4 regions of the Marinobacterium sp. NO-S09 genome follow, and region 2 is predicted to be linked to each of the others. Evidence: predicted binding sites of a transcription regulator. Region 2 holds the regulator's gene; each other region holds the start of a gene.
What was found. Region 2 encodes sigma-54, which starts transcription at its own class of promoters, with help from an activator protein. Its sites were predicted from a motif close to TGGCACNNNNNTTGCTNT; they were not measured.
Positions count from the first base shown of each region.

Region 1: flgB (flagellar basal body rod protein FlgB) is a predicted target of sigma-54. The motif match lies at 4,665-4,682, and genes of this name have one in related genera.
Region 3: O3C79_RS07030 (phenol hydroxylase subunit) is a predicted target of sigma-54. The motif match lies at 3,885-3,902, and genes of this name have one in related genera.
Region 4: hmpA (NO-inducible flavohemoprotein) is a predicted target of sigma-54. The motif match lies at 1,667-1,684, and genes of this name have one in related genera.

Region 1 covers NZ_CP168954.1:3,987,979-3,994,105, forward strand. Annotated here, with positions in the region: gene flgG (flagellar basal-body rod protein FlgG) at 1-226, opposite strand, end outside; gene flgF (flagellar basal-body rod protein FlgF) at 242-985, opposite strand; gene O3C79_RS18400 (flagellar hook protein FlgE) at 1,104-3,065, opposite strand; gene O3C79_RS18405 (flagellar hook assembly protein FlgD) at 3,080-3,763, opposite strand; gene flgC (flagellar basal body rod protein FlgC) at 3,784-4,218, opposite strand; gene flgB (flagellar basal body rod protein FlgB) at 4,221-4,619, opposite strand; gene O3C79_RS18420 (CheR family methyltransferase) at 4,812-5,651, opposite strand; gene O3C79_RS18425 (chemotaxis protein CheV) at 5,673-6,127, opposite strand, start outside.
Region 2 covers NZ_CP168954.1:3,809,110-3,815,236, forward strand. Annotated here, with positions in the region: gene O3C79_RS17560 (KdsC family phosphatase) at 1-69, shown strand, start outside; gene lptC (LPS export ABC transporter periplasmic protein LptC) at 63-629, shown strand; gene lptA (lipopolysaccharide transport periplasmic protein LptA) at 619-1,125, shown strand; gene lptB (LPS export ABC transporter ATP-binding protein) at 1,125-1,862, shown strand; gene O3C79_RS17580 (RNA polymerase factor sigma-54) at 1,910-3,436, shown strand; gene hpf (ribosome hibernation-promoting factor, HPF/YfiA family) at 3,489-3,779, shown strand; gene O3C79_RS17590 (PTS sugar transporter subunit IIA) at 3,801-4,262, shown strand; gene rapZ (RNase adapter RapZ) at 4,265-5,137, shown strand; gene O3C79_RS17600 (HPr family phosphocarrier protein) at 5,145-5,414, shown strand; gene mgtE (magnesium transporter) at 5,460-6,127, shown strand, end outside.
Region 3 covers NZ_CP168954.1:1,485,623-1,491,749, reverse strand. Annotated here, with positions in the region: gene O3C79_RS07055 (NADH:ubiquinone reductase (Na(+)-transporting) subunit F) at 1-235, opposite strand, end outside; gene O3C79_RS07050 (phenol hydroxylase subunit P4) at 257-619, opposite strand; gene O3C79_RS07045 (aromatic/alkene/methane monooxygenase hydroxylase/oxygenase subunit alpha) at 703-2,205, opposite strand; gene O3C79_RS07040 (MmoB/DmpM family protein) at 2,222-2,491, opposite strand; gene O3C79_RS07035 (aromatic/alkene monooxygenase hydroxylase subunit beta) at 2,523-3,506, opposite strand; gene O3C79_RS07030 (phenol hydroxylase subunit) at 3,534-3,845, opposite strand; gene O3C79_RS07025 (sigma 54-interacting transcriptional regulator) at 4,258-5,973, shown strand; gene O3C79_RS07020 (SphA family protein) at 6,034-6,127, opposite strand, start outside.
Region 4 covers NZ_CP168954.1:2,391,787-2,397,913, forward strand. Annotated here, with positions in the region: gene O3C79_RS11040 (DUF924 family protein) at 1-151, opposite strand, end outside; gene hmpA (NO-inducible flavohemoprotein) at 417-1,604, opposite strand; gene norR (nitric oxide reductase transcriptional regulator NorR) at 1,807-3,363, shown strand; gene O3C79_RS11055 (HPP family protein) at 3,356-4,306, shown strand; gene O3C79_RS11060 (MTH1187 family thiamine-binding protein) at 4,401-4,706, shown strand; gene O3C79_RS11065 (MFS transporter) at 4,784-5,959, opposite strand.

The DNA of each region.
Region 1 (6,127 bases), 180 kb from region 2:
CAACAGTGCGTACCCCGCTACCAACTTGCAAACCTGACGGGAGCTGAGAGTCAGCCCCAGTCTCCGCACCTGGCTGGCGGCGCACCTGATACAGCAGATCTTCAAACCCCAGGCGATCCTTTTTGAAGCCAACGGTACTGACGTTTGCCAGGTTATTGGAGATGACCTTGAGCTGAGTATCCTGAGCGCTCAGGCCTGTTTTTGCGACGTGCAATGCACCATGCATGTTGTTAACTCCTTATCAGCTCATTCTCAGCACTTCGGCTGCCTTGGATGAATTCTCTTCGGCGGTTTTCATCATTTTCACCTGCATTTCGAACTGACGAGACAAGCTGATCATCGATGTCAGGTCATCCACCGCATTCACGTTACTGGCTTCCAGATAACCGGAACGTACTTGCACATTCAGTCCGGCCGGCAAGGGCACATCGTTATCAGTATGCATAAAGCCATCCTGCCCCTTGTACAAGGCACCTTCCTCAGGCTGAACCAGCTTTAGCTGGTCAATCAACGCAATATCAACCGCATTCTCACCCAGGGGACGAATGGAAATGCTGCCGTCCGTGGAAATCTCAATCTTTTCAGAGGGAGGGATCACGATAGGCGCACCGCCGGTACCCATGACCGGCAAGCCACTGCCCGTTACCAGCTGGTTGGCGGCATTGATCTGCAGAGCGCCATTCCGGGTGTAAACTTCATTGCCGTCTGGACCAATGACTGCCAGCCAGCCATCACCATCTACAGCAATATCCAGATCACGCCCCGTTTGCATCAGGGTGCCAGATTCCATATTGCTGCCTGGGCGCTCGCTCATGGAATACACGCGCGACTCATAGCCATCGCCCAGTACACGCATGGAACGGGCCTGTTCAAGATCACTCTTGAAGGCAGTGGTAGTGGCATTGGCCAGATTGTTGGCATGTGCCTGCTGGGCTCGCATGTTTTCGCGTGCGCCCGTCATGGCAACGTAAAGTACCTTGTCCATCAACTGCTCCGGTAAAGGATTGCCGTTTTGGTGGCTTTAGCAGATATAAAGCAAAGTACATGCCATAAACGAAAAAACCGGGCCAAAGCCCGGTTTAGAATTCAATTCTGGCGGATTACTAGATCTGCAGAATCGCCTGGGTCACGGTATTCATGGTTTCCAGTGTCTTGGAGTTAGCCTGATAGTTACGCTGACCTTCAATCAGTTTCACCAGTTCTTCAGACAAATCCACATTGGAGGCCTCCAGTGCAGCTGAACGTAGCGTACCGTTAAGTCCCGTACCAGGAGGGTTAACAATCGCATCACCCGACTCAAGTGTTGCAATCCATTCGGTATCACCACTGGGCTGAAGACCATCCTGGTTTTCAAAGGTTGCCAACGCCACTACACCCAGCGACTGGTTTTCACCATTACTATACGAGGCGATCATTTCCCCTGATCCGGCAAAAGTAACACCAATCAAATCACCTTTTGTATAGCCGTCCTGCTGCGAGGCCTTAACTATTGAGGCAGATGCAAACTGAGTTGTACCAGTCAGATCAAGCTCAATCTCAGTGCCTGGATTTGCCGGATCAGCCCCCGAAATGGTAATGCTCGGCACTGCTGAGCCCGACGAGAAAAAGTCCCCGTCCTCTGTTACATTCACACCTCTCAGAAGACCATTTGTCGGATTAAAGCTCAACAAAATAGAGCCAGGCTCCGTTCCACTTGGTTCACCAGGGTCCGTAGCCTTACCGAGGTCAAGGAGCTCTTCGCCATTCAAATATGCGTAAGCTCGATAGTAACCTTGATATGAGTTATCACCTTGCTGCACAACAGCCGGGCCAACATTTTGAGCACCGGCAGCTGCGGTAGCATCTCCAAAATCAAAGTTATTCAAGTCATTGACTTGAACCAAGTCCAAATCACCGTTATTAACATCACCTTCATCTGCTTTGAAGGTAACCTTTATCGAAGGAGGGTTGCTGCTACTGTCAAACTGTACTGATTGAATATTTGGATTAGAGTCTAATATTTGAGGCTCAAACTCGGCAATTCTTCGCCCAATCGAAGAGGCATCAACCGCGTTCTCAATACCAATATCAACACCGCCAATCGTAACAACACCTGAAGCAGGGCTTGTTACATTCGCAAGCTCATAGGCCCAAACTTCATTTGCATCCCTGTAATGAGCCGAACCAGTTAGGTTATTTGGCACAACATCTGTACCATCAGTCACAACCAAATCCCCTTGGTCTGTGGCCCAAGCATAAGTTTCAAAAGTTAGTGAGGGCGTCGCCGCACCATCATAATTTATACTATATATATCGACACGCGGATCTGCTGCTTGCAAATCTATTGCCCATTGAGGCAAAGCGTTTGGATCCAGAGCCCCACCAAAAGGCCCCGCTGTTACATCTACTCCAGATATAGTAGTACCCGTGTCATAGGCAAAAGTGTTGCGCTCAGGTGATTGCTCCCGCATATTGAGCTTTACCGTATGTTCATTACCCAAGCTATCAAACGTACGGACAGTTGTTGTATACGTAAAAGATGCAGGTTCATCTTTATCGTAAGTTTGTAGTAGCTGTGTAGCATCTTCACGCGAGTCAATATTAAATGACAGATCAATGTTCTCAGTTGCTTTAGGAGGGCTCTCCTTCTCAGTAACCTTCATATTTTCGATCGGTAAGCGGTTACCATCCGCATCCAGACCATACCCTTGCAGGAACTTTCCAGTTTTAGAAACGATGTTACCTTCTTTATCTAGCTCAAAAGCACCTGCTCGAGTGTAGGTCACACCACCTTGACCATCATTCAGCTGAAAAAAACCTGACCCATTGATCGCCAGATCCAGATTGTTGTTAGTAAACTCAATCGTACCGGCACTAAAGTCCTGAGCGATATCTGTCACCGTTACACCAGATCCTGGTGTATTGGATGAACCAGCACCTACAACCGCCGTTGAGTAAATATCACCAAACTCAGTGCGGGATGATTTAAAGCCAACAGTACTAGAGTTGGCGATGTTATTACCGGCCACATCCAACATGGTAGTAGATGCTTTCAGGCCTGTAACTGCTGTACTGAAACCTGCCATTATTCTATCCTCGCTTAACCGAGCTGTTTCACTTCACTCATTTCAATTGAGCCGATATTAGTATTCACTTTCATACCAATACCGTTCTGTCCTAGAGTGACGCTGTTAATGTTAAATCCCATATAGGTGCCAACTTCTTCGTAACTTCCATCAGCACCTGTGGCCGCCTCAGCAATGATTTTGTAGTTACCTGCTGGGACATCCTCGTGAGCCTGCCATACAAAGTTGTGATCCCCAGCGGGCATGGCCCCCATACTGACCTGATCAACCAAGTTGTTACTGCCATCCATAATGGAAATCCGGATATCACTGGCGCTGATATCGGTGGAAACCAGGCCATCGACTGTACCGCCCTGCTGCGGTAACTGGGCAATATTGGTATTTACATAGGCTCGCTGCCCCACCATGGAAGAGGCCTGTAACGCAGCCTGACTACTGAGCATGGTGCTACTCATGTTTTCCATAGTGCTGGCCAGGTTCTGGATACTTTCCACGTTGCTGAGGGTTGAAATCTGCTGCATGAAATCAGCCGGATCAGCAGGGCTGGTCGGGTCCTGGTTCTGAAGCTGTGCAATCAGCAGCTTCATGAACATCTGACTGTCTTCAGACTGACTGTCCAAGGCCTTTGATTGGCTCTGGTTTGTCTGGTTGATCTGGTCGTAAATATTGTTATTGCCGACGCCGTTTACATTACTCATGGCGCAATCCTCTTACTGCCTTACTGGCCCAGCGTCAGCGTACGCTGCAGCATCTGTTTGGCCGTATTCATAATATCGGCGTTAATCTGGAAAGAGCGGGACGCCGATATCATGTCCGCCATCTCTTCAACCACATTCACATTGGGGTAGTACACGTAGCCGCGCTCGTCCGCCATTGGGTGGTTGGGTTCGTACGCCATGCGCAGCGGCGCTTCACTTTCCACGATTTCGTCAATCTGAACACCCTGCCCCGGCACCAGTGACTGATAGTCTTCCGGCATCTGCTCCTGGGTAATTTCCTTGAGCGAGAACACCGGCTTGCGGGCACGGTAGGTCTCTTCTTCGCTGGAGCTGACACTTTCGGCATTGGCCATGTTGCTGGCCGTGGTGTTCAGGCGCACCGTCTGGGCAGTCATGGCGGAGCCGGCGATGTCGAATACGTTACTCAGTGACATGATTATTCACCCTTGATCGCAGATGTCAGTCCCTTGAACTTGCTGTTCAGGAACTGGAAAGAAGCCTGGTAGCGGATGGCGTTATCGGTGTAACGCGCCATCTCTTCCTGCAACTCGACCGTATTGCCATCCACCGATGGCTGAACCGCTGTACGGAACATCAAGTCCGCTGCGGTATCCGGCGACAGGAAAGCATCCTGGTGCCCGGTTGAGGTCTGCTCCAAGGACAACTCATAGCTATCGGTCTCACCAGCCAGTACGGCGGCAAAATCGATATCACGTGCCTTAAAGTTAGGTGTATCCGCATTGGCAATGTTGTTGGCCAGCACTTCTGCACGGCGACCACGCAATGCCAGCGCATCATCATGTACACCCAGTGCTGAATCGAAGTTGATCGCCATTCACATGCCTCCAGAAGATTGCCGCTACCCGTTTTGCTATTAAACAAAGCAAGCAGCATGCCAATAGAGGAGAATCACGTGATTACTGGGCTATGGCGAGACCGTAGGAGTTAATGACGGCAAATGGAGGTAAAAAGCGGCAAGGTCGGGCCGGCAAGGCGGCAAGAGCGGCACATGCCGCTCTGAATGAGGTCAGATCGCCTGGTAAATAATACCCGGGCGGCAGTGGATCATTTTGTAGAGGTCGTTCAGTCCAGACAGGGACTCGGAAGCGCCAAGCAAAAGATAACCACCAGGGCGCAACTGCTTGTGCATCTTGCGCAGGATTTCCAGCTTCACATCGGAAGAGAAGTAAATCAGGACGTTGCGGCAAAAGATCAAGTCAAACTGCCCCAGAGTACTGTACTGACCAAGCAGGTTAAGGCTCTGGAAGCGTACGCGGCTTTTGATGTTCGGTTTCACCGTCCAGCTGCCCTGAGGTGAAGACTGGAAGAATTTATGCAGACGGTCCTGCGACAGGCCACGCCCCAGCGCCAGCATTTCGTACTCGCCTCGGCGCGCCTGCTCAAGCACGGTCGAGGAGATATCAGTCGCCAGAATTTCTTCGCCAGACGAAAACGAGCCCGGGTTACTCTGCTTGAACTCGTCAATCACCATACTGATCGAATAGGGCTCTTGCCCCGTCGAACAGGCTGCAGACCAGATCCGCAGCTTCTGAAAACGGTTCTCAGTCTTCAGCTCTGGCAGCAGCTTGTTACGCAGGATTTCATAGGGGTGAATATCGCGGAACCACAGCGTCTCGTTGGTGGTCATCGCATCGATGACCTGTTCCTTGAGCGTGTTGCCGCCGGGCCGGTTCAGGCGCATCACCAAGTCGCTGAGACCGCCGCAGCCCTGCTGCTGCATAATCTTGCTCAAGCGGCTCTGCACCAGGTATTGCTTGTGTTCCGCCAACAGAATACCGCAGCTTTTCTCCAGAAAAGCGCTGAATTCCTTGAACTCTGTCGGCGTAATGCTGAAGCCAGTGCTCACAGGCCGGGTCCCTTTGTGTACTTACTGTGCGGATTCAACCTGACGGATACGGTTTACGACCACACCTGCCAGATCGTTGGGGTTGAACTTGGCCAGGAAGCCATCGGCACCGACCTTTTTCACCATGGAGACGTTGAAGCCGCCACTGAGTGATGTATGCAACACGACGTGCAATTTGGCCATACGCGAGTCGTCCCGAATCATGGACGTCAAGGTGTAGCCATCCATCTCAGGCATTTCGATGTCGGAAATCACCATCAAGAACAGCTTTTCCACATCGACCTGACGGTCCAGCAGTTCATGCAGCATCTCCAGCGCCTGGCGACCATTATTGGCCACTGACACTTTCACACCCAAGTCTTCAAGACTCCGTTGCATCTGGTTCCGCGCAACAGCCGAGTCATCGACAATGAGTACGTGATGCTCGCGGGCGCGCTCACGTACATCATGAGTCGCCACTTCGTCACTCACATCAG
Region 2 (6,127 bases):
TTCTGTGAGCTGATCCTCGCGGCCCAGGGCAAACTGGAAGCCTTGTATCAGGAGTACCGCGGATGCTGAATCAGCGGTGGCGTCTGGCCGTTGTGGCCACCCTGCTGACACCACCTCTGCTTTGGCTGGGCTGGAGCGGTCCGACCGTGAACACCCCGGCGCCCTCCGGTGGCGCCGAGGAGAACGTCGATTTCTTTATTGAACAGGCACGCATTACGCGCTGGCAGGAAGATGGCTCCGAAGCGCATCAGATCAATACCGAGCTGATGCAACACCTGCCCGAACTCAGCTTGACCCGATTACACAACCCCGAGGTCAATGTACCGGGGCAGGATGAGACTACTCCCTATCGACTCAGAGCGGATAAAGGCGAGGTACCGGATTCGCATGAGCAGGTAGAGCTTGCAGGCGGTGTACTGCTTCATGATAATTCCCAGTCCGAAGCCACAGTCAAACTCAGCACAGAACAGTTGACCCTATACCCGGCAGAAGAACGTGCCCATACGGCACAGATTGTCAGGGTAGAACGCGGAGATGACACCACCGAGGCACTCGGCATGGATGTGTATTTTGAGGAACAGCGGATAGAACTGCTATCGGATGTTAAGGGTGTTTACCATGCACAATAAACTACGCGGACTCTGCGCAGCTCTACTGCTTTGGCTGCCGGCGGCAGCTCAGGCACTGCCGGATGACCATAATCAGCCGATCAACATCAGCGCTGATCGCGCCAGCATCAACGAGCGCACCGGTATCACCGTATACACCGGTAACGTGGAAATTCGGCAGGGCAGTATGCTGATCAAGGGCGCGCGCGTAGAGTTGCACCGCCAGGGCAACGGTGTTTCGCGCATTATCTCGACCGGCTCACCGGCCGAATTTCATCAGCAGCCCGAGGCCGATGCCGCCCCTACTCGCGCCTACGGCCTGCGTATGGACTACCAGGTTAATCGCCAGGAAGTGACCATCACCGAATCTGCCCGCGTCGATCAGGGTCAGGATTCATTTTCCGGTGAGCGTATCGTCTACAACATGGAAAAAGCCGTGGTAAATGCCTTCGGCAGTGATGACGCCAATGGCGAACGTGTACGCATGGTCATCCAGCCGCGGACGGATTCAAATTAATGACAGCACCCACCAAACGTCTGGAAGCCCGCAATCTTGCCAAAAGCTATAAGGGTCGCGAAGTCGTACGTGACGTTTCCCTGCACGTGGACAGCGGCCAGATAGTCGGCCTGCTGGGCCCCAACGGCGCCGGCAAAACCACCTGTTTTTACATGATTGTGGGCCTGATCCCGGCTGACCGGGGCCAGATCATGATCACCGAGGATGATGTCACCCGCATGCCCATGCACGAGCGTGCGCGACGCGGTATTGGCTACCTGCCTCAGGAAGCTTCGGTGTTTCGCAAACTCAGCGTGCGCGATAATCTGATGGCGATACTGGAAACCCGACCCGAGCTCGATGCCAGCCGCCGCAAGGCCCTGCTGGAAGAGCTGCTGGAAGAGTTTCATATCACCCATCTGAAAGACAGCCTGGGCATGTCGCTTTCCGGCGGCGAACGTCGACGGGTAGAGATCGCCCGCGCCCTGGCAACAGAACCTGATTTTATTCTGCTGGATGAGCCCTTTGCCGGCGTTGACCCCATATCGGTCAGTGACATCAAGCAGACCATTCGCCACCTGCAATCACGCGGTATCGGTGTATTGATCACAGACCACAACGTGCGTGAGACGCTTGATATCTGTGAACAAGCCTATATCGTCAGTGAAGGAGGCATATTGGCACAGGGTACCCCGGAGGTGATCCTGGCGGATCAACAAGTCCGTCGTGCCTATCTGGGCGAGCAGTTCTCGCTTTAGCGGCTTTCCCCCGGGAGTCTTCCTAGCAGTTCAATTGGCAGTCGTTTATGAAACAATCCTTACAACTCAAGATCGGCCAACAGCTGACCATGACCCCTCAGTTGCAACAGGCAATCCGCCTGCTGCAGCTTTCCTCGCTGGACCTCCAACAGGAGATTCAGGAGGCGCTGGACAGCAACCCCCTGCTGGAAGCCGAAGAGGAGCATGAGACTCATCAGGCCGCCGAGGCGGACAGCGACCGTCAGGACAGCGACTCAGCGGACAACACGTCCAGCCGGGAAACCGCCAGCACCAGCGACAACGCTGACAGTGACGACAACTGGAGTGATGACCAGCCCGAAGATCACTGGAATGATCAGATTCCGGCCGAGCTGACCACGGACAGCAGCTGGGATGACACCTTCCAGCACCAGAGCACACCGTCCCAGCCCCGTGATGACGACTGGTCGCCGGGCGACAATGACACCATGGAAGACAGCCTGCAGGATCACCTGTTGTGGCAGCTCAACCTCACCCCCATGAGTGAGACCGATTACCAGATCGCGCTGGCCATCATTGACTCGGTGGATGCCGATGGCTACCTCACCACCAGTACCGAGGATCTGCTGGAGCATTTCCAGAATCACCAGCCCGAGGACTTTGCGGATGCGGAGCTGGATGAAGTGGAAGCCGTGCTGCACCGCCTGCAGCAGTTTGATCCGACCGGTGTCTGTGCCCGCGACCTCAATGAATGCTTGCGTCTGCAGCTGCTGCAACTGCCCGAAGATACTCCATTGCGCCCCTATGCGATCCGCCTGGTGCGCGACCATCTTAATCTGCTGGGCAGCCACGACTACCGCACATTGATGCGCCGCATGCGCCTGAAGGAGCCGGAACTGCAACAGGTCATCAGCCTGATCCAGAGCCTGAACCCCAAGCCCGGCGGCATCATCAGCCCTGAAGCCGCGCAGTATGTCATCCCGGATGTACTGGTGCGCAAACAGCAGGGCCAGTGGACCGTGAGCCTCAACAATGAGGCCTCACCCAAGCTCAAGATCAACAGCCAGTATGCCGACCTGGTGCGCCGCGCCGATAACAGCGCCGACAACACCTACCTGAAGAACCACCTGCAGGAAGCACGCTGGTTCCTCAAGAGCCTGGCCAGCCGCAACGAAACACTGCTCAAGGTCACCACGGAGATCGTGGCGCGCCAGATCGACTTCTTTGAAGAAGGTGACGAGGGCATGAAACCGATGGTTCTGCATGACATCGCCGAAGCGGTCGACATGCACGAATCCACCATCTCGCGCGTTACCACCCAGAAATACATGCACACACCGCGTGGCATCTTCGAGCTAAAGTACTTTTTCTCCAGCCATGTGGGTACTTCCGATGGCGGAGCCGCCTCGTCTACCGCCATCCGCGCATTGATCAAGAAGCTGATCAATGATGAAAATACAGCCAAACCGCTGAGTGACAACAAAATCGCACAGCTACTCAAGGAACAGGGCATTAACGTTGCCCGCCGTACCGTTGCAAAATATCGGGAGGCAATGCACATTCCGCCTTCTAATGAGCGCAAGCGTCTGGTTTAATGAGAGTGAAGGCGGTGCATCTGCTGCACCCCTATGAGAAGGAGAAAAACCTATGCAGATCAACATCACTGGCCACCATGTCGAACTGACTGATGCCCTGAATGACTATGTACGTAACAAGTTTGATCGTCTGGAACGTCACTTCGACAACATCACCAATGCACAGGTCACCCTTAGCGTAGAGAAACAGCGCCAGAAATCCGAGGCCAACATCCACCTCGCCGGCGGTGAAGTCTTTGCTGCGAACGAACACGACGACATGTATGCCGCCATCGACGGCATGGTCGACAAGCTCGATCGTCAGATCATCAAGCACAAAGAAAAGATGAAATCCCACAAATAACCGGTAGCAGCACGTAACCACATGCAACTATCAGAACTGCTGACCCCATCGCGCACACTCTGCCACGTCGATGTAGTCAGCAAAAAGCGGGTTCTCGAACTCGCCAGCCAAACCATTGCAGAGCAGTTGGATGGCCCGGCCGCTGAAGATATCTTCAGCGGCCTTATCAATCGTGAACGCCTGGGCAGCACCGGTATCGGTGAAGGCGTCGCCATTCCTCACTGTCGTATGGCCGGCGTACACAAGGCCGTTGGACTGCTGATGACACTGACCAGCCCGATCGATTTCGATGCCATCGATAATCGCCCGGTTGATCTGGTGTGCCTGCTGCTGGTCCCGGAAGAAGGCGCCGAAGAACATCTGCAAACCCTGGCGGGATTGGCTGAACTGTTCAACCATTCGGAAACGCGGGACTCGCTGCGAGCCTGCGGCAGTGCCGATGATCTGCTGGAGCGCGTCCAACAGCTCTGCCAGGAGCATTGAGCATGCGCCTGGTTGTGCTCAGTGGTCGCTCGGGATCAGGTAAAAGTACGGCACTTCAGGTACTGGAAGACGTCGGCTTCTACTGCATCGACAACCTGCCTGCCCTGCTGCTGCCTGACTTGATCAAGCTGATGCTGGCCGATCCCCAGCCAATCAGCAAAATTGCCGTCAGCATTGATGCCCGCAACCAGCCCAGCAACCTGCAGCAGTTCCCCGAGATCATGGCCCAGCTGCAGAAGCTGCCGAACCTGGGCATCGAAACCCTGTTTCTTGACGCCGGCGAGGCCACCTTGTTGCGCCGCTACAATGCCACACGCCGCCGTCACCCTCTGAGCGACAATAACCAGAGCCTGCAGCAGTCCATTCGCAACGAACGCGAGCTGCTGGAGCCCATTGCCACCCAGGCCGACCTGCGCATCGATACCACACGCCTGTCTCTGTATGAGCTGCGTGATGAAGTCAAACTGCGCGTCGCCGGGCGCACGGAACAGGAACTGTCGCTGCAGTTCGAGTCATTCGGTTTCAAGCACGGCGTGCCACTGGATGTGGATTTCACTTTCGATGTGCGCTCCCTGCCCAACCCCTATTGGGTGCCCGAGCTGCGCCGCCACACAGGGCGCGACCAGGAAGTGATCGACTTTCTGTCCGGATACGAGGATGTCACTGAAATGGTGACCGATATCCGCCAGTTCGTGGAAAAATGGCTGCCCCGCTTCCGCGCCAATAACCGCAGCTATATCACCATCGGTATCGGCTGTACCGGCGGCCAGCACCGCTCTGTCTATGTTTGCGAACAGCTTGCTGGCCATTTCCGCACGCTTATGGATAATGTCCAGATATTGCACCGTGAACTAAGACAGCCTGGGTCGGACTGAAGCTAGCATGGTTGAAAAACGCCTGACGATTATCAACAAACTTGGCCTGCACGCCCGTGCAGCGGCTAAACTCGTCACCACGGCCAACCAGTTCGACTCCGATATTCGCATTGCCCGTGATGACCGGGAAATTGATGGCAAAAGTATCATGTCGGTGATGATGCTGGCCGCCAGCAAAGGCACCGAAATCGAACTCCGCATCCAGGGTCAGGACGAACATCACGCCCTGAGTGCACTCGAATCCCTGATCAATAACCGCTTCGACGAACCCGAATAAACAAACCGCTTTACCTCTTCACCTTCAGCACCGGAAACCAGCGCCATGAGCCAGCAGGATCAGCTTTCCAACCTGGAAACCCTCAGTGCCGCTCTCGAAGTCGGCGAACTGCAGCAGCTCAGATTCATGCTCAACAAGGGACTCAAGCCCGTTGAGGTGGCACACCTGCTGGAAAAAACGCCACCGCGCGAGCGCCAGATCCTGTGGAACCTGCTCAACAAGGACCTGGAAGGTGAGGTGCTGCAATATCTGGGCGATGAAGCACAGGCGGAAATCCTGAGCCGCATGGAAGCCTCGGAAGTACTGGCGATTACCGAATCGCTGGAAACCGATGACATGGCCGACATTCTGCAGCAGCTGCCCGAACGGGTGATGAAAGAGCTGCTGAAAATCATGGACCGGGAGAACCGTGAACGCGTCGAGCAGGTGCTCTCGTTCCCGGAGGATACCGCCGGCGGCTTGATGAATACCGATACGGTAACCATCCGCCCGGATATTACTGCAGAGACGGTATTGCGCTACCTGCGCCGTCACAAGGAGATCCCCGAGACCACCGACACCCTGTTCGTGGTCAGCCGTAAAGGCTCTTACATTGGCGTACTGCCGCTGACACGCCTGCTCACCACAGACCCTGACGTATTGGTGCGTGAGATTATGAACACCGACGTGGACGCCATTCCGGCTGACATGCCGGACGAAGAAGTTGCCCGCCT
Region 3 (6,127 bases), 1.8 Mb from region 2:
CACAGCACGCCAGTACCTTGCCTTCGTCACGTTCCATATCCATCAGCGCAAAGGGCGAGGCATTGCCCAGGTCCACATCACCTTCGACCACCTGGCATTTGCAGGTGGCACAGGTGCCATGGCCACAGGCAAACGGCAGCCAGACGCCCTGACGCAGGGCCGCATCCAGAATGGTTTGCCCTTCTTCCACCTCAATCACATCACCGGTGGGTTCTACGGTCACTTCGTAACTCATAACGGCTCTCCTCAACTCACCTCAGACGCCGGCGTCCTGGTACCCCTTCAGGTTCGGGGTCTGGAAACGCAACAGGGATTTATGGCCGACGCCCTGGTCTTTCAGGGCGACATCCAGCTGCGGCGTGAACGGCTCTCCGTCCAGCAGCCAGGTGGCCTGATCCCAATCGATACGGTCCCATTCCGGGTGCAGTGAGAACCCTTCCGGCATTACCTCTTCCAGCAGGGTACGAAAGGGCGTTTCCGGCGGCAGCGGGTAGGCAAAGGCGGCACAGAACATCAGATGATGATCCCAGCCCACATAGACGATCTGGTTGCCGTGGAAATTCTCGACACGGTCTTTAATGTCGCCGGTGTAGTCCGGCGTAATGGCTTGTACTGGCATTATTTTTATCCTCAGATCCGGGGCCAACCAGCCGTCAGCCCCTCTCTTGAATTGTTCAGAGTGTCAGGTGAAAACCGCGAGGTTTAAGCAACCCCTTTCCACTTCTTCCAACGCTCTTCGTCCGGCGAACCCTTGATGTCCATGTTGTCCACGCCAACATTCATCTGGTAGTAGTCGCGCAGGATGTCTTCGACACCCGGACCACCACAGTTGCCCTGGAAGATCTGATGCACCGGCAGCCAGGACTGGACGAACTTCTCCGGCTCATCGTCGAAGATGTCCTTACAGCCATCGGAGCAGAAGTGATAGCGGTCGCCCTTGTAGATGGAATCGCGGTAGCTGATCTGGGTCGGGTCATCCATTTCGGTGAACAGCATCGGGATCTGGCAGGTGGTACACAGCTGCGGCAGCGCCTTGGTGTAGAAACGCTCGCCCTTGGCTTCCATCTCCTTGGCCAGTTCCCAGCGCGGACGGTAGTACTTGTCGAAGGTGTCCGGGTACTTCTCGCTCAGCCAGTCCAGTTCTTCATCGGTCGGAATCCAGGTGTGGAAGCCGGCGGCATGGCCGTGGGTGTAGAAAGTCCACCAGGCCTGATGCGACACGTGCTCTTTTTCCTTCTCGATGATGTCGGCGTATTTCGGCATGCGGATGCCGTAACGCGCCAGGTCCTTGAACAGGGCACCGCCAGCCTCCTCGAAGTAGACTTCCCAGGCCTCCTTCCAGCTCATCACCTTGTTGGGCAACATGTAGTCCATCATCATCGAGACGATGGTGAGCAGACGGGTGCCGCGCCAGAACCACTTGTCGATCCATTTCTGCACGATCGGCACGTTATCTTCATGCTGCTCGAGCAGGAACTTGATCACTTCCAGACCCAGGGTCATGTGACGCGCTTCATCGGACTGGGCGGAAAAGCCGAAGGTCACGGTCGCCATGTCACCGTTGTAGGCCGCGCCGGACATGAACGGCACGAACAGCAGGTTGGTCAACACGTATTCGAAGCTGAAGCCGATCGCCACCATGAACTCGAACGGACCCGCCGCACGGGCATCGTTGAAGAAGGACTTGGGCACAGACAGGTACCAGACACGGTCGTGCATGTGCGACCAGTCCTGCAGACCATCGAAGAACTTGTTGTAGTGGCTCATGGCGTGAACCTGCGTCTGCACGTGACGCAGCTCGTCAATCGACTGCATCTGGCAAGCGACACGAGCACCAACTCCGCCAAACTGACGACCTGTGTGGGCAAAGCCCTGGAACGCCTGATATTCAAGCGGCGACACGCCAGTGAGGAAGATCTTCAGTGCATTGACGTAGCGCGGATCGGAGATATTCAACTGGCCATTGTTCTGGGCGAAAGCATCGAAAATCGCATAGAGCTTGCGCTCTTTCTCGGCCTGATATTTCCAATAGGCGTCCATGGTCAGACGGAAAGGATCTTCCCACTTGGACCAGTCGGTGATCTTGATCCCTTCGAACTCTTCGAACGGGAATGCCTTGTTGCGATCCTGATAGGAGAACTCCCAGTCCAGGTCACGGGTCAACAAGCGGTATTTGTCTTTGATGTTGAGTTTCTTGGCTGCCATCGGGTTCACCTTATTGTTATTCGTTCCAGGTCAGCGTCAGCTGATCGTCGTCTTCGTCCACGTTGCCACCGAGGGTGATCAGGTTGATGTGCAGCTCCTGCACATCCCAGTCGCGGCCCATTTTTTCTTCAACGGTTTCGCGTTTTACGGCGAGGAAATTTTCCGCTTCGATACGGATCATCGCGGGCATGTGGATAACGGTCGCTTCGCTGTTGTCTTCTTCGATCGCTTCAACGATATAGCGGGACTCGTCGTTATCCTGCAGGGCGATATACACTTTGGACATGAGGCTGATTCCTTGTTGTTGGCTGCGCTGATTACTTGATACCGGCCTTGGCGACACGCTTGTCCAGCGAGGCCAGTGCTTCGCCAAGGGCATCAGCCCCCAACATCGCGTCGGCCAGAGGTGCCAATGCTTCGGCGGCCTTGCCACGCCACTTCTCGATCCACTGCGCCAGCAGCGCCTTGTTCTCTTCGGATTCAGCCACGGCGGTTTTCAGCACCGCATCAATCCAGCGCGTCGCATCCTTGTTCCACAGCTGCATGAACTCGGTCAGCATGCCGATATCCTGAGCGCCGGCATCACAGAGCTTCTGATCGAACTGGCGGTACACCAGGTCGGTGATCAGTGCATCCATCACCAGGTTCTGCGCCAACATCACCTCGAACCAGTCTTCGGTGACCAGAGTTTCTTCGCACAGGGCACGCAGCCCTTGCCAGATGTCCGCGTCCAGCCACTGCTGCTTGGCCTCGGCCAGGGCATCGCCGCTGTTGCCATCCAGAATCAGACCGACACGGGACAGGTACTGCGCCATACCCAGTCGATCCATGCCGTTGAACAGCAGCGCCTGGGTAATCGCGGTACCGAAGCCGTAGGCTGCGCCGTACATGTTGTTCAGGTTGGCGGTGTGTTCCAGATGGCGCAGCGGTACCAGGAAGCGAATCACCTCAGCACGAGCTTCATCGCTGAGGAAGCGTGCCAGATCGCGCTTTTCGAAGAAGGCGTAATTGCTCTCGGCCACTTCCTGCATCTTGGCGCGCTGCTGCACGTAGGCACCGTAGTAGAACTGGCGCGGATCCTTGAACGCGTACCAGTCGCTCATCACGATGGCGGTCCGGCGCGGGTCGTTCAGCTCCAGCTCGGGCTGCCACAGCGGGCGGTAGTGGAAGTTGGTCTCGGACTGGAGGTCATAGGTCGCCTCCTGATAGCGGGTCGCCGGCTTGTCACCGAAACGACGCTCCACGTTGGCGTAGGTATTGCGGACCGGTTCCATCGTGGCGGTTTTGATTTCAATACTCATCGATCTATTCCCAGGCTGCGATTGTTGTTATTCGGAAGCGCGGCTGTGGTTGTGCGACATCAGCGTCTCTTCGCCGTAACGCCACTTTTCCATCTCGGCATCAACGGCTTGGGTCTGCGCGTCGGTCATGGGCACCACATCGTTACTGGCGCAGAAAGCCTCGAAGGCTCCTTGAGGCATCACCAGCTCGACAAACAGGGAGGGGTCACCAATGGCAAAATCGAATTCGACAAAGCGGGCATCCGGTTCACTGCGGACACGGATGTATTTGGTCAAACGATCAAAACTCTGCCGTTTGGGCAGGTCATCGTTGCTGTTGTGCAGTTTGAGTTTTGTCATTGTTATCCTCTGCTCATCAACGCATGTTCACCCTGCACTGGAGCAACGGGCGTGCCAAAGCGGAATTAAAACGACAGAAATGCACAGAAAATTAAACATAACCCATTGATTTATAATTATTAAAAATAATTATTTTGCATCTGATACCCCGCGTTCAGGGAGTAAACCCGACATAGGGAGGTTCTGCCGAAGCTGATCAAATGGTGAAAAATCTGCGGGATTTGTTGATCAAATGATGAGAATGTTGATTTTTTAATCAGCACCAGATCATTAGACTTTAGTCTCATATATTAGACTTTCACTTCCAAACTGAAGCCAAATGCTCCAACAATAAAAAAGACACACTGTGCAAAAAACGATCAAAAATTGATCGACATAACAACTCACAAAAACGGCCGGTATAAAAACAACTATGGCTAACACGCAGACACTCGAGTTTCCGGGCAGCAGCGACCTGTTGTCTCAGATACGCTTTGAGAGCGACCAGGGGAAGGTCTGGCTCAATGAACAACGCATGCTGCTAATCCACTCCAGCGTCATGGGACTGCTGCGCAAGGAGCTGATAGAGACCCTCGGTATCGAGCGCGCCAAGGGTTTTCTGATGCGCTTTGGTTACCATTCGGGATGGAAGGATGCCGAGCTGGTGGACAAGATTCGACCGGACATGTCGAAGGAGGATGCCTTCTTCGTCGGGCCTCAGCTGCACTGCATCAAAGGGATGGTCAACGTAAAACCCGTTTCTCTGGATTTGGACGTTAATAGCGGCAAATTCGATGCAGAATTCAACTGGTTCGACTCATACGAGGCCGATGTGCACATGCAGGATTTTGGCCCTGCCGACGAGCCTATCTGCTGGACGCTGATCGGCTATGCCAGCGGCTATACCACCTACTTTATGGGTCGTAATATCATCTTCAAGGAGACCGAATGTGCCGGTATGGGCCATGACCATTGCCACATTCATGGGCGCCCTGCCGATGAGTGGGAAGACCAGGCCGAGCTGGAACGTTACCTGTTGCCCGACCCCATCGCGGATGAACTCTTTGGCCTGCAGAGCGAACTCAGTGAGCTGCGTGACAACTTCCGCAGCAGCGACCAGAGTGACGACCTGCTGTTCAATTCCGTAGGGCAGTCCGGCGCCTTCAAGAACGTCTGCCAGATGATTCGCCGTGCCTCCACCAGTCCCGTCACCGTTTTGCTGCAAGGCGAAACCGGTGTCGGTAAAGAGGTGGTTGCCAAGGGGCTGCACCAAAGCTCAGATCGCGCCGACAAGCCCTTTGTGGCGGTCAACTGTGCCTGTATCCCGCCCGACCTTATCGAAGCTGAGCTTTTCGGTGTGGAAAAAGGCGCCTTTACCGGCGCCACCCAGTCCCGCGAGGGCAAGTTTGAACGCGCCCACGGTGGCACGATTTTCCTGGATGAGGTGGTCGAACTGTCCCCTCGGGCTCAGGCCAGCCTGCTGCGCGTACTGCAGGAGAGTGAAATGGAACGCGTCGGTGACACCCGAACCCGTCGCATCGATGTGCGCGTGGTGGCTGCGGCCAACGAGGATCTGGAACAGGCCGTCAGCGACGGCAAGTTCCGCGCTGATCTCTTCTTCCGCCTGAATGTCTATCCGGTGCATATCCCGCCCTTGCGCGAGCGAACCGAAGACATTCCCCTGCTGGTCAATCACTTCCTGAAGAAGTACCACACGCTCTATAACAAGCAAACCTTGAGCGTGTCCGACAAGGCGATGCAGGCGCTGATGCACTACAAGTGGCCCGGAAATATCCGCGAACTGGAGAACATGATCGAGCGGGGCGTCATCCTCACGGACAACAACCACACCATCGATCTGGATGCGTTTTTCCCGTCATTGTCCGAACCCACCCACCCGTTGAACAGCATCAACCGCCAGGGGGTACTGGCGCAGGAAATTGCCAACCGCTCACCCAACACCAGCCTGTCCCAGGCCGACCTCTGTGAGCAGCTGCTCAATGACGAATTCAGCCTTGAAGAGATGGAGGAGCAGTTGATTCGCAGCGCTATGGACCGTGCTGAGGGTAACGTATCCCAGGCAGCACGTATGCTGGGCATGACACGGCCGCAGCTGGCCTATCGACTGAAGAAGCTGGAGACCGCCTGAAACAAAAAACGTCAGCCCTGTTCCCAGGGCTGACGAGCGTCGAACGGAGGAAGGTGAAGATCAGAAAGGAATGATGGTCTTGATCCAGAAGGCATCACCTTCAGGACGGTTCTCCACCGCCATCTCTTTCTGGTATTTCAGTGAAAGGAAGAAG
Region 4 (6,127 bases), 1.4 Mb from region 2:
TAAACAGCTCGCCTGCCTTGGCTTGACTATGAAGAGAGCCAAAACGCTTCTGAATCATGGAATCAAGCCCTTCATCTTTCTGCCACCACTGTTTTGGCTCAAGTTCATTAAACCAAAAGTCCAGGACTTCATTATGTCTTTGGGCTGTCATTTCCGACCTCAAGTGATAAAGATTACGATGCAACAATAACCAGCAAGTAAACCTTTGTGTGTAAATAACAAGTAAAAGGCGTTTTACACAACTTCATGATCTACTGATATTGGACCAGATTTCCGAGTGTTGCCAACAGATGCCGGTGTTTGAAACTGTTGCCATAGTGTCTCCAGCACAGAGGTAGAACATATCAGGCTGGGTGGTCACAAAAAAGCCCTGCAACCACTGCAGGGCTTTGCCAAGCTCAAAGGTAGATTTTCACTTACACTGCAGCGCTATCGAGTTCTTCTAATGGTCCGAAGAACTCAAAACGAATATGTTCAGCCGGCACATTGAGAGCTTTCAGGTCGCGGTAGCAGTTCTGCATAAAGGCTTTAGGGCCCAGGAAGTATACGTCTGGTGCTTTCTCCAGCGGCAGCAGGGCTTCCAGGCGCGAGCGGTCGATAAACCCTGTGGCAACGTCCTGATCATCTGCCAGCGGTTCGCTGTAGCAGTAGCTGGTATGCAGATTTGTGTATTCCTTGTTGAGTTGGTCGACGACACCTTTGAAAGCATGGGTGGCGCTATTAAGGGCACCATGGACAAAGTGAACCTCGCGGCCGCTATCCAGTGCGGGGCGCAGCATGCTGATGGTCGGGGTCAGGCCGACGCCGCCGGACAGCAGTACCAGCGGGCGGTTGGTGTCTTGCAGCACAAAGTCACCACAGGGTGGGGTGAGCTTTACGGTGTCACCGGGGTTCAGGTGGTCGTGCAGGTAATTGGATACCAGGCCTTGAGGTTCGCGTTTTACGCTTATGCGGTAATAGGGCTTGTCGGGGCTGTCAGACAGGGAGTAGTTACGACGCGTTGTTGCGCCGTTAATGTCCAGAATGATGGTGGTGAACTGGCCGGGTTTAAAATCGGCTACCGGCTCACCATCAGTGGGTACAAAGTAGAATGATGTGATCACGTCACTTTCGCGTTCTTTACCCATCAGGCGGAATTCACGTTCGCCTCGCCACCCGCCAGATTTGGCTTCATTCTCCTGATAAACACTTTCTTCCGCGGCGATGAGGATATCCGCCAGTTGCTGGTAGGCCTCGCCCCAGGCGTTAAGGACTTCATCCGTTGCAACGTCGCCGAAAACTTCCTTGATGGCCGCCAGCAGGCATTCACCAACGATCGGGTAATGCTCCGGCAGGATGTTCAAGGACGCGTGTTTTTGCACGATCAGTGATACTGCATCACCCAGTAGTTCCAGCCTGTCCAGGTTGCTGGCATAGGCGACAACGGCATTGGCCAGTGCCTGGCGTTGAGTGCCCTGAACCTGGTGGGCCTGGTTGAAATAGGCCTTCACTTCCGGGTAGCGGCTGAACATCAATGGATAGAACACTTCAGTGATGGCGCGTGCATTCTCTTTAACAGCGGGCAGGGTGGCATCGATGATGGCGCGGGTTTCGCTGGACAGCATAGCTTTCTCCTTATGTGACGGCCCTAACAGGCTGTTAAGGGCCGACGATGTTTGCTGCCATCTATGCGGGAACTGTGCCAATCTCTATAACATTGATACTATATACATCTTAAAGGCTTTTCATGTCATTTTGACTGGTAGGCCATATTGTTAAATTGACACTGGCATTGTCTAAATGACTACTTCAGGTATTTCAGAATCGATGATATCGGTCGTTTCTGACTTGTCGCGGCATATTCCACCCCGCCAGCGCTATCAGCAGTTGCTGGAAAGGATACAGCACCACTTTCCCTGTGATGCGGTTGCGCTTCTGCGCTTGCGGGATTCTGTGCTTTACCCGCTGGCAACATCCGGTATGTCAGATGACACCCAGGGCAGAACCTTTCGTGTAGACGACCATCCGCGGCTGTCCAGAATCCTGCTCAGCCGAGACCCGGTTCGCTTTCCGTCTGACTCGGCACTACCGGACCCTTATGACGGTCTGATCAACGGGCCTGAAACCGCGTTGCATGTGCACGACTGCATGGGCGTTGCGCTATTTATCGATGAACAGCCGTGGGGTCTGCTAACACTGGATGCGCTAAATCCGAAGGCATTTGATCAACTGGACTTGGAGTCGCTGCGAGTGTTTGTCCGTTTGGCGGAAGCATCCATTCGGGTAGCTGAGCTGATCCAGTCACTGGAACATCAGGTCAAGAAGGAGCATGAGGTTGCCAGGGTACTGTCACAGGACAGCGGGTACAGCGAGATAATGGGGGAAAGCAGTGCTATTCAGGACTTGGTTAAAGAGCTCGATCTGGTTGCCGCTTCAGACCTCTCTGTCCTCGTTAGCGGTGAAACCGGGGTCGGGAAGGAGCTGGTTGCCCGACATCTTCACGCGGGCTCCGCTCGGGCTGACGCGCCATTGGTGTATGTGAACTGTGCAGCATTGCCGGAAAACCTGATTGAAAGTGAGCTGTTTGGACATACCAGGGGGGCTTTTTCGGGAGCGACGGGCGCGCGCAAGGGCAAGTTTGAGCTGGCTGACGGGGGCACACTGTTTCTGGATGAGATAGGTGAGCTGCCATTGGCCATGCAACCCAAGCTGCTACGCGCCTTGCAAACCGGAGAAGTTCAGCGGCTGGGCAGTGATCATTACCACTGTGCGGATGTACGCGTGATTGCGGCGACAAACCGTAACCTGAAAGAGGAAATACTGGCCGGGCGTTTTCGTGCGGATCTGTATCACCGACTCAGCGTTTATCCCGTTACTGTCCCGCCTCTGCGAGAAAGGGGACGGGATGTACTTCTGCTAGCCGGTCATTTCCTGGAGTTGAATCGCCGTAAATTGGGGCTTGGTTCACTAAGGTTATCCAAACACGCGTGTAGAGCACTGACCGGGTATGACTGGCCGGGCAATGTGCGTGAGTTGGAGCACTTGATCAGCAGGGCAGTTTTGCGATTGTCTGCCACCCGCAAGCCGTCCGGAAGGGTGCTGACACTGGATGCGGCACTACTGGAATTGCCGGTTGATCCGACGCATCTTAGTGCATCAGAAGGCGCGCCTTTCCAAACTCATGAGCACCCACAATTTACTGAAACCTTAAGTTTACGCGAAGCAACGGACCGTTTTCAGGCCGATATGATTGTTCAGTCCTTGCGGATGCACGCATTCAATAGAACAGCTACCGCCCGAGCACTGGGGGTTGATCCGGGTAACTTTAACCGTCTTTTAAAGCGGTTGGAGATAAATGTAGAGGAGTTGAAACTGAATGCCTGAGCGTAAAGAATCAATGATCACCCAATTGCTGAGCATTGGTGAGAATACCATCAGCCATGTTGAAAAGCTGATTTCCGGGTTGGGCGCAATGCTGAGCCTGCTCAGTGTGTACTATGTTTCACACCTGTACTTGGGCGAACAAAGTGGTGCGTTAATGGTGGCCTCCATGGGGGCAACCGCGGTGTTGTTGTTCGCGGTTCCTCATGGTGCCTTGTCCCAGCCCTGGGCTGTGTTGGCAGGGCATCTGATTTCGGGAACGATAGGGGTCGCCTGTCAGCAACTATTGCCAGATAACCCCTTAACGCCGGCTCTGGCGGTTGGGTTGGCAGTGGCAGCCATGCACTATTGCCGGTGTATTCATCCACCAGGCGGTGCCACGGCATTAACGGCCGTCATTGGAGGCGATGCCGTTCATGCATTGGGGTTTGCCTACCTGCTGACACCTGTCTTGATCAACCTGATGTGTATGCTGAGCGTTGCCTGTCTCTTCAATGGTGTTTTTCCCTGGCGCCGATACCCGGCTGTGTTGTCGGTACGTACCTTGTCAAAACAGGCCCAGGGCAAAAACAAACAGGGCAGTATGCTCAGCCATGAAGATCTGGCGGCTGCGATGGAGCAGGTCAATTCCTATGTTGATGTAACGTCTGAAGAGCTTGCCGAGTTGTTTGATTTGGCTGTCGAACATGCCACTACATCGGCTCAGAAAGAGTTTGAAATCAGTGTTGGCGGCTACTACAGCAACGGACTTTTGGGGGATCGCTGGGCGGTCAGACAGGTGCTGGATGGCCCGGATGTAATTCGTTCCGCCCGTGATCTGGTGGTGTATAAAACCGTAGCCGGGGCTGGCAGTTACGAGACGGGGAGCTGTACCCTCGCAGAGTTCCTCGAATGGGCGGGATTCCCGGTGGAATTTTCAAACGAGCGCTGGGTTCGCAGCCATTAAAAGAATGTCCATGCGTGGCGTTGTAGATTCCTCAGGTCGTCATTCCGTCTAGAATACGGAGCGAAGATTCCTTTTAGCCAATCAGGAAGCTGATATGAACGTCATGATTGATCTTTGTGTAGTCCCCGTTGGGGTTGGCGTCTCGGTATCCGAGTATGTAACGGCCTGCCAGCGTGTGCTGGAGGATGCGGGGCTTGAGCACCAGATGCATGCCTATGGCACCAACATTCAGGGCGATTGGGACGAAGTAATGGCGGCAGTAAAACGTTGCCATGAAGTAGTTCATGAAATGGGCGCCCCGCGCATTACTTCATCCATGCGACTGGGAACCCGGACTGACAGGGATCAGAGCATGCAAGACAAGATCGATAGCGTTGAAACCAAGCTGGCTGCCCATTAAGGCTTAATTGCTAAAGAATAAAATAACCGCTTGCGTATGAAAGGGGCCGAAGCGGCCCCGTAATGCAATCTGAGCCTTTAGCAGGCTTCAGCCAATACTGCTTCCTGGGCTTTCTTGTGCCGCTGAAACAGTATTACCAGGGCCAGGCCCGCTGCAGAGGTAGCGGCACCCGCCAGTGCTACGCTGGGTAGCCCCAGACCGAGATGTATAACGGCACCACCCAATGCTGCACCCGTAGCATTGCCCAGGTTGAACGCGGCAATATTCATGGACGATGCCAAATTTGGCGCATCTTCGGCTTCCGAGACGACCAGAGCCTGCAAGGGTGGAACCACCGCGAAGCTGGTAATACCCCAAGCGAAAATAAGCGGAGGAATAATCCAGGTGACCTGCATGGTAGCGGCGAATACCGTCAGCAGAACCATTGTTGTCAGCATGGAGAGCACCAAAGCGCCTGTCAGGTTGCGGTCGGCATAGCGGCCCGACAGCAGGTTGCCCACGGCCAGACCAAGGCCATACAGCACCAGCATTGCCGTCACGAATAGAGGCCCGACACCGGCTTCGTCCTGCAGAATAGGCGCTATGTAACTGAAAACCGTAAACATCGAGCTGGAGCCGACAACCGTCAACAGCAGGGCAAATAACACGGATCCCTTGCCCAATACCCGCACTTCATTGGCCAGGCTGGCTTGTTCTTGTACCGGCAGTTTCGGTAGGGACACTCGCAGGGCAATCAGTGTTACCAGCCCCAGAACGGTCATTCCCATAAATGCAGTTCGCCAGCCGATGGTTTCCGCGATATAGGTCGCCAGCGGAACACCGCCGATATTGGCAATGGTGAGGCCTGAAAACATGGCTGCCACTGCGCCCGCACGTTTCTCGGGTGGCACCAGCTGAGTGGCAACGACTGACCCCACGCCAAAAAACACGCCATGGTTGAATGAAGTCAGCACCCGACCGAACAGCAGAGCGCTGTAGCTATCGGAAAGCGCAGAGATCAGGTTGCCAAGCGTAAAGATGCTCATGGCCAACAGGAGCAGGCTGCGGCGCGACATATTGGCAAAGCCAAGTGTCATGATTGGTGCGCCAACCACAACACCAAAAGCATAGGCACTGATCAGCATGCCGGCAGTCGGAATGCTGACCTCCAGGTCGCCGGCGATCACGGACAACATGCCCATAGGTGAAAATTCAGTAACCCCGATTCCGAACGCTCCCAGTGCCAGAGCCAGCAGGGGCAGGTTTGATTTCATGTGTACTCCAGTGGATTGGTTGTTCCTGTGCGGAATGTACACAAGCCCTTGGCGTTGAAAAACAGGTGTTAAGGTCACTCAGCTTTGAATTAAAATCACAAATAGATCCGTGCAATCACCAGCGGTCATGATCAAGCTGTTACACAGGTGCCTGCTTTCCGCAGCACC